DNA from 2 places in the Pseudomonas sp. S11P7 genome. Region 1 is predicted to be linked to the other one. Evidence: predicted binding sites of a transcription regulator. Region 1 holds the regulator's gene; the other holds the start of a gene.
What was found. The regulator sigma-54, encoded in region 1, starts transcription at its own class of promoters, with help from an activator protein. The targets are predictions, from matches to a motif close to ANTGGCATNNANNTTGCTNT.
Positions count from the first base shown of each region.

Region 2: glnA (type I glutamate--ammonia ligase) is a predicted target of sigma-54. The motif match lies at 2,127-2,146, and genes of this name have one in related genera.

Region 1 is NZ_JALPKS020000002.1:4,596,781-4,600,688, forward strand. Features, by position in the region: gene lptA (lipopolysaccharide transport periplasmic protein LptA) at 1-21, shown strand, start outside; gene lptB (LPS export ABC transporter ATP-binding protein) at 21-746, shown strand; gene M0746_RS21280 (RNA polymerase factor sigma-54) at 932-2,425, shown strand; gene hpf (ribosome hibernation-promoting factor, HPF/YfiA family) at 2,499-2,807, shown strand; gene ptsN (PTS IIA-like nitrogen regulatory protein PtsN) at 2,819-3,283, shown strand; gene rapZ (RNase adapter RapZ) at 3,286-3,908, shown strand, end outside.
Region 2 is NZ_JALPKS020000002.1:5,218,554-5,222,461, forward strand. Features, by position in the region: gene typA (translational GTPase TypA) at 1-318, opposite strand, end outside; gene thiI (tRNA uracil 4-sulfurtransferase ThiI) at 458-1,912, opposite strand; gene glnA (type I glutamate--ammonia ligase) at 2,240-3,646, shown strand.

The DNA of each region.
Region 1 (3,908 bases):
ACCGACGAGAAAACCCAGTAATGGCAACTCTGAAAGCTCAGCACCTGGCCAAGGCCTATAAAAGCCGCCAGGTCGTGCGGGACGTCAGCCTGTCGATCGACAGCGGCCAGATCGTCGGCCTGCTCGGCCCGAACGGTGCCGGCAAGACCACCTGCTTCTACATGATCGTCGGCCTGGTGCAGGCCGATCAGGGCCGCGTACTGATCGACGACCTGGACGTCAGCCACCAGCCAATGCACGGCCGTGCCAAGGCCGGTATCGGCTATCTGCCGCAAGAAGCGTCGATCTTCCGCAAACTGTCGGTGGCCGACAACATCATGGCCATCCTCGAGACCCGTCAGGAACTCGACAAGGCCGGCCGTCGCAAAGAGCTGGAAAGCCTGCTGCAGGAATTCCACATCAGCCACATTCGCGACAACCTCGGCATGAGCCTGTCGGGTGGTGAGCGGCGCCGGGTGGAAATTGCCCGCGCACTGGCCACCGCGCCGAAATTCATCCTGCTCGACGAGCCGTTCGCCGGTGTCGACCCGATCTCGGTCGGCGACATCAAGCAAATCATTCATCATCTCAAGGCCAAGGGCATCGGTGTATTGATCACCGACCACAACGTGCGTGAGACGCTGGATATCTGCGAAACCGCTTACATCGTCAACGACGGTCAACTGATCGCCGAAGGTGACGCCGAGACTATCCTGGCCAACGATCTGGTCAAGGAAGTGTATCTGGGTCACGAGTTCCGCCTGTAAGCGCGAGCCGTTGGGTGAGCTGCGCGGGTGCTGTATCGATCAAGCCGTTTTTTATACCGTTTAATTGTTACAGCGCTCTAGGCAAACACTTCAGTTTCAGGCATATAATTTGCTTAAGTTTGGCGCCTCGGCGCCCTGTAGTGGATGGCGCATAGCGCCGGCGAATAAGGTGTTAAGCCCCTGCCATGAAACCATCGCTAGTCTTGAGAATGGGCCAGCAGCTGACGATGACACCGCAGCTGCAACAGGCCATCCGCCTGCTCCAATTGTCGACCCTGGATCTGCAACAGGAAATCCAGGAGGCTCTGGAATCCAACCCGATGCTCGAACGCCAGGAAGAAGGCGAGGACTTCGACAACTCCGATCCACTGGCCGACAACGTCGAGCAAAAGCCCAACACTGAAATTCAGGAGCCCTCTTACCAGGAGGCCGCGCCGACGGTGGATAACCTCGACGACGGCGAATGGAGCGAGCGCATCCCCAACGAGCTGCCGGTCGACACGGCCTGGGAAGACGTTTACCAGACCAGCGCCAGCAGCCTGCCGAGCAGCGACGATGACGAGTGGGACTTCACCACCCGAACTTCCGTCGGCGAAAGCCTGCAAAGCCACCTGCTGTGGCAATTGAACCTCGCACCGATGTCCGACACCGATCGCCTGATCGCGGTGACCCTGATCGATTGCATCAACAATCAGGGCTATCTGGACGAAACCCTCGAAGAAATCCTCGACGCTTTCGATCCAGAACTCGACATCGAACTGGACGAGATCGAAGCCGTCCTGCACCGCATCCAGCAGTTCGAACCCGCGGGCATCGGCGCACGCAATCTCAGCGAATGCCTGCTGCTGCAACTGCGTCAGTTGTCGGCCAAGACACCCTGGCTGGCAGAAGCCAAGCGGTTGGTCAGCGACTACATCGATCTGCTCGGCAGCCGCGATTACAGCCAACTGATGCGGCGCATGAAACTCAAGGAAGACGAGCTGCGCCAGGTCATCGAACTGGTGCAGAGCCTCAATCCGCGGCCAGGCTCGCAGATCGAGTCCACCGAAGCCGAATACGTCATACCTGACGTTATTGTGCGCAAGGACAACGACCGCTGGCTGGTCGAGCTGAACCAGGAATCGGTACCGCGCCTGCGCGTCAACGCGCAGTACGCCGGTTTCGTAAAACGCGCCGACACCAGCGCCGACAACACCTTCATGCGCAATCAGCTGCAGGAAGCGCGCTGGTTCATCAAAAGCTTGCAGAGCCGCAACGAAACCCTGATGAAGGTCGCTACGCAGATCGTCGAGCATCAACGCGGTTTTCTCGAGTATGGCGACGAAGCCATGAAACCGCTGGTCCTGCATGACATCGCCGAAGCGGTGGGCATGCACGAATCGACGATTTCCCGGGTGACCACACAAAAATTCATGCATACCCCGCGCGGTATTTATGAGCTGAAATACTTTTTCTCCAGCCACGTCAGTACCTCCGAGGGCGGCGAATGCTCGTCCACGGCGATCCGCGCGATCATCAAGAAACTGGTTGCTGCGGAAAATCAGAAAAAGCCGTTGAGTGACAGCAAGATCGCTGGTTTACTGGAGGCACAAGGCATTCAGGTGGCTCGCCGCACCGTCGCCAAGTATCGCGAATCCCTCGGAATCGCGCCTTCGAGCGAACGCAAGCGGTTGATGTAAGCCACGTTACAGCGTTCCAGTGGCAGGCTTTTCGGCCTGCCGCTTTATGCACTGGCAACGAAGGAGAAGCTGTATGCAAGTCAACATCAGTGGACACCAACTGGAAGTGACCCAACCTCTGCGTTCCTACATCGAGGAAAAACTCCAACGACTGGAGCGACATTTCGACAAGATCACCAACGTGCAAGTCACGATGTGTGTCGAAAAGCTGAAGCAGAAAATCGAAGCCACCTTGCATATTCCCGGCAGTGAAGTGGTCGCCAACGCAGAAGATACCGACATGTATGCTGCGATCGACTCACTCACCGACAAGCTGGATCGCCAACTCAAAAAGCATAAGGAAAAGACCCAGAGCCTCCTCCAGGGCGCGACCGGTCGTTAACACCCTCATCCATGATCCGACTTGAAACCATCCTGACCCCCGGCCGCTCCCAAGTGAACGCGCCGGGCGGCAGCAAGAAAAAAGCCCTCGAACAGATTGCCAACCTGATCCACCGCGAAGTGCCGGATCTGGCGATGCAGGATGTTTTCGAGGCGTTGGTCGCCCGTGAAAAACTCGGTTCCACCGGTTTTGGCAACGGCATCGCCATCCCCCACTGCCGCCTTAAGGGCTGCGCAGGGCCAGTCAGCGCCCTGCTGCACCTCGAAGCCCCGATTGATTTCGACGCCATCGATGGAGCCCCGGTCGACCTGCTGTTCGTGTTGCTGGTCCCGGAAGCCGCCACCGATGCGCACCTGGAACTGCTGCGCCAGATCGCCAGCATGCTCGATCGCAAGGAAGTGCGTGAAAAACTGCGCAGCGCACCAAGCAACGAAGCCTTGTACCAGGTCGTACTGGACGAGCAGAACGGGCATTAATCATGCGCTTGATCATCGTCAGTGGCCGCTCAGGCTCGGGCAAGAGTACCGCGCTGAATGTCCTTGAGGACAACGGCTACTACTGCATCGACAATCTGCCCGCCGGCTTGCTGCCGGAACTGGCCGAACGTGCGCTGATTCACACCGAACTCGCGCAACCGCTGGTAGCCGTTTCGATCGATGCGCGCAACTTGCCCAGTCATCTGTCACGATTTCCGGAACTGCTCGAAGACGCGCGCAGCAAGCACATCCAGTGTGATGTGCTGTACCTGGATGCGGACGAAGAAACCCTGCTCAAGCGTTTTTCCGAAACCCGCCGCCGCCATCCACTGAGCAACGCCAATCGCTCACTGGCCGAAGCGATCCACGATGAAAGCGCCCTGCTCGGCCCGATCGCCGACCTGGCTGATCTGAAGATCAACACCACCCACCTCAACCTGTACCAGTTGCGCGACACGCTCAAGTTGCGCCTGCTGAACCAGCCTGAGCCGGGCACGGCGTTTCTCGTCGAATCGTTCGGTTTCAAGCGCGGCATGCCGGTGGATGCGGATTTGGTCTTCGACGTTCGCTGCCTGCCCAACCCCTATTGGAAGCCGGAATTACGTGAGCAGTCTGGTCTCGACGC
Region 2 (3,908 bases), 620 kb from region 1:
CATAGGGCCGTCTTGAGCGTCAACCAGCAGCAGAACGGAGTCAACCATCGACATTACGCGTTCAACTTCGCCGCCGAAGTCGGCGTGGCCCGGGGTGTCCACGATGTTGATGTGGTAGCCGTTCCAGTTGATGGCGGTGTTCTTCGCCAGAATGGTAATACCGCGTTCTTTTTCCTGGTCGTTGGAGTCCATCACGCGCTCGTCGTTGAGCTCGTTGCGCTCCAGAGTGCCGGATTGACGCAGGAGTTTGTCTACCAGGGTGGTCTTACCATGGTCAACGTGGGCAATGATGGCGATGTTGCGTAGATTTTCGATCACTTGTGTATCTCGATCAGAGGATTCGGTTTGCTGACAAGTCTTGGCAGCGATTAGCAGTAGTGTCCGGCATGGCCGTTACAGCTTGACGGCGGTGTCGGGGGGCCGGTGACGCAGGCCACAGGCAAACAGCCCCGGGCACTTAGCTCGGTCGATAAACGCGCACATTGGCATGCCCCTCACTGAGCAAATGGTGAGCATGCAGGCGACTCATCACGCCTTTGTCGCAATACAGCAGGTACTGGCGAGTCGGATCCAGCTCCTTGAAACGAGCGTTCACTGCATAGAACGGCATCGTCTGTACTTCTACGCCAGCGAGTTCCAGCGGCTCATCCTCGGCGGCATCCGGGTGACGGATGTCGATCACGATCTGGCCGGCCAGTGCTTCGCTGACTTCTTCAATCTGTACGTCCTGGCCCAGTTCGTCGATTACCCGATCGATTGGCACCAGTTTGGCGTTGGCGAGCGCACGCTCGAGCACCGCCATGTCGAACTCCTGCTCTTCGTGCTCAACCCGACCGCGTTTGGCGGCCGTTTTCGGGTTGACCGAAATGACCCCGCAGTATTCCGGCATGTGCCGGGCGAAATCGGCGGTACCGATCTCGTTGGCGGTGTCGATGATGTCCTGTTTGTGCGCAACGATCAGCGGGCGCAGGACCAGCTTGTCGGTCACGCAGTCGATCACCGACAGGTTCGGCAGGGTCTGGCTCGAGACCTGGGAGATCGCTTCGCCGGTAACCAGCGCGTCGATGTGCAGGCGCTCGGCGATGTTCGTCGCCGCGCGCAACATCATACGCTTCAATACGACGCCCATATGACTGTTATCGACTTTGCCGAGAATTTCACCCAGCACTTCTTCGAACGGAACACTGACAAATAGCACGCGTTGCGAGCTGCCGTACTTCTTCCAGATGAAATGCGCGACTTCCATCACGCCCAATTCATGGGCACGCCCGCCCAGATTGAAGAAGCAGAAGTGCGTCATCAGGCCACGACGCAGGATCTGATAGGCCGCCACGGTCGAGTCGAAACCGCCGGACATCAATACCAGCGTCTGCTCCAGCGCACCGAGCGGGTAGCCGCCGATACCGTTGTGCTGGCTGTGGATGACGAACAACCGTTTGTCGCGAACTTCGATGCGGACTTCGATTTCCGGCGCTTTCAGGTCGATTCCGGCTGCACCGCACTCGCGACGCAGCTTGCTGCCGACGTATTTTTCCACGTCCATCGAGCTGAACGTGTGCTTGCCCGCGCGCTTGCAGCGCACCGAAAAAATCTTCCCGGCCAGGGCCGCGCCGTAATGCTGTTTGCACTTTTCGGTGATGTCGTCGAAGTCACCCAGCGGGTACTCGTCGATCTGCAGAAAATGCGCAATACCCGGCATGCAGGTCAGGCGCTCGCCCATCTCTTTCAAGGCTTTGGGGTCAGTAACACGGGTTTCCAGCTCGAGATTGTCCCACACGCCGTTCACCACCACTGCCGGGTCCAGGTCGCGGAGCACGGTGCGGATGTTCTTGGCCAGCTGGCGGATGAACTTCGTCCGGACAGGTCGGCTTTTGATGGTGATCTCGGGGAAGACTTTTACGATTAGTTTCATGAAAACAGCGCGCGAACGGCCAGCCGAAAAAGGGGGGCGCGGATTATAGCGGAAATTGCTCAAGGTTTAACCAGTTAATGTGCAGAAGGTTTTTCACGCACCAAAACAGGTCATTTGCGAATTCAAACGCAACATTACGGGGCGATATTTGTCAATTCAGTACCTCGCGCACCTTAATAAGCGTGAATTTGGGGCAAAAAACCCATGCTGGGGCACTGGCATGCAATTTGCTCCCTTGTGAGGCAGGTTGCCTTGGCAGAGTATTCGCGCCGGCATCACCATTATTAAGGGCATCCACTACCCGCCCTAATTCACCCGGAGGACACTATGTCGAAGTCGGTTCAACTCATCAAAGATCATGACGTCAAGTGGATTGATCTGCGCTTCACGGACACCAAAGGCACTCAGCACCACGTGACCATGCCGGCTCGCGATGCGCTGGATGATGACTTCTTCGAAGTCGGCAAGATGTTCGACGGCTCCTCCATCTCTGGCTGGAAAGGCATCGAAGCCTCCGACATGATCCTGATGCCGGTCGACGAAACTGCCGTTCTCGATCCGTTCACCGAAGACCCGACGCTGATTCTGGTGTGCGACATCATCGAGCCTTCGAGCATGCAAGGCTACGATCGCGACCCACGTGCGATCGCCAAGCGCGCCGAAGAGCACCTGAAAGCCACCGGTATCGGTGACACCGTATTCGCTGGTCCAGAGCCAGAATTCTTCATCTTCGACTCGGTGAAATTCAAGTCGGACATCTCCGGCTCGATGTTCAAGATCTACTCCGAGCAAGGTTCGTGGATGTCCGACCAGGACATCGAAGGCGGCAACAAGGGTCACCGTCCAGGCGTGAAAGGCGGCTATTTCCCTGTTCCACCGTTCGACCACGACCACGAAATCCGTACTGCCATGTGCAACGCACTGGAAGAAATGGGTCAGTCGGTTGAAGTTCACCACCACGAAGTGGCAACTGCCGGCCAGAACGAAATCGGCGTCAAGTTCAACACCCTGGTGAAGAAGGCCGACGAAGTTCAAACCCTGAAATACGTTGTACATAACGTTGCCGACGCTTACGGCCGCACCGCGACCTTCATGCCGAAGCCACTGTACGGCGACAACGGTTCGGGCATGCACGTGCACATGTCGATCTGGAAAGACGGCAAGAACACCTTCGCCGGCGAAGGCTATGCCGGCCTGTCCGATACCGCTCTGTACTTCATCGGCGGCATCATCAAGCACGGTAAGGCACTGAACGGCTTCACCAACCCGGCCACCAACTCGTACAAGCGTCTGGTGCCAGGTTTCGAAGCGCCGGTCATGCTGGCCTACTCGGCTCGCAACCGTTCCGCGTCGATCCGCATTCCTTACGTGTCGAGCCCGAAAGCCCGCCGTATCGAAGCACGCTTCCCGGACCCGGCTGCCAACCCGTACCTGGCTTTCGCAGCACTGCTGATGGCCGGTCTGGACGGTATCCAGAACAAGATCCACCCAGGCGATGCCGCTGACAAGAACCTGTACGACCTGCCGCCTGAAGAGGCGAAAGAGATCCCACAGGTTTGCGGCAGCCTGAAAGAAGCCCTGGAAGAGCTGGACAAGGGCCGCGCGTTCCTGACCAAGGGCGGCGTATTCTCCGACGACTTCATCGACGCTTACATCGCGCTGAAATCGGAAGAAGAAATCAAGGTTCGCACCTTCGTGCACCCACTGGAATATGAGCTGTACTACAGCTGCTGATCCGGTAGCGCTGCGTAACGCGGCGTGATCAAAAAGAGGCCTCCTTCGGGAGGCCTTTTTATTGCAGATCAAAAGCCCCTCACCCTGGCCCTCTCCCAGAGAGAGAGGGGACTGATCTTGGTGCGCTCACCTTGATCGTTCCCACGCTCCACGTGGGAATGCAGCCCGTGACGCTCTGCGTCACTGGACGCGGAGCGTCCCCTGAGGCATTCCCACGCAGAGCATGGGAACGATCCGTGTGGTGGCTACCAGTCTTTTCAAT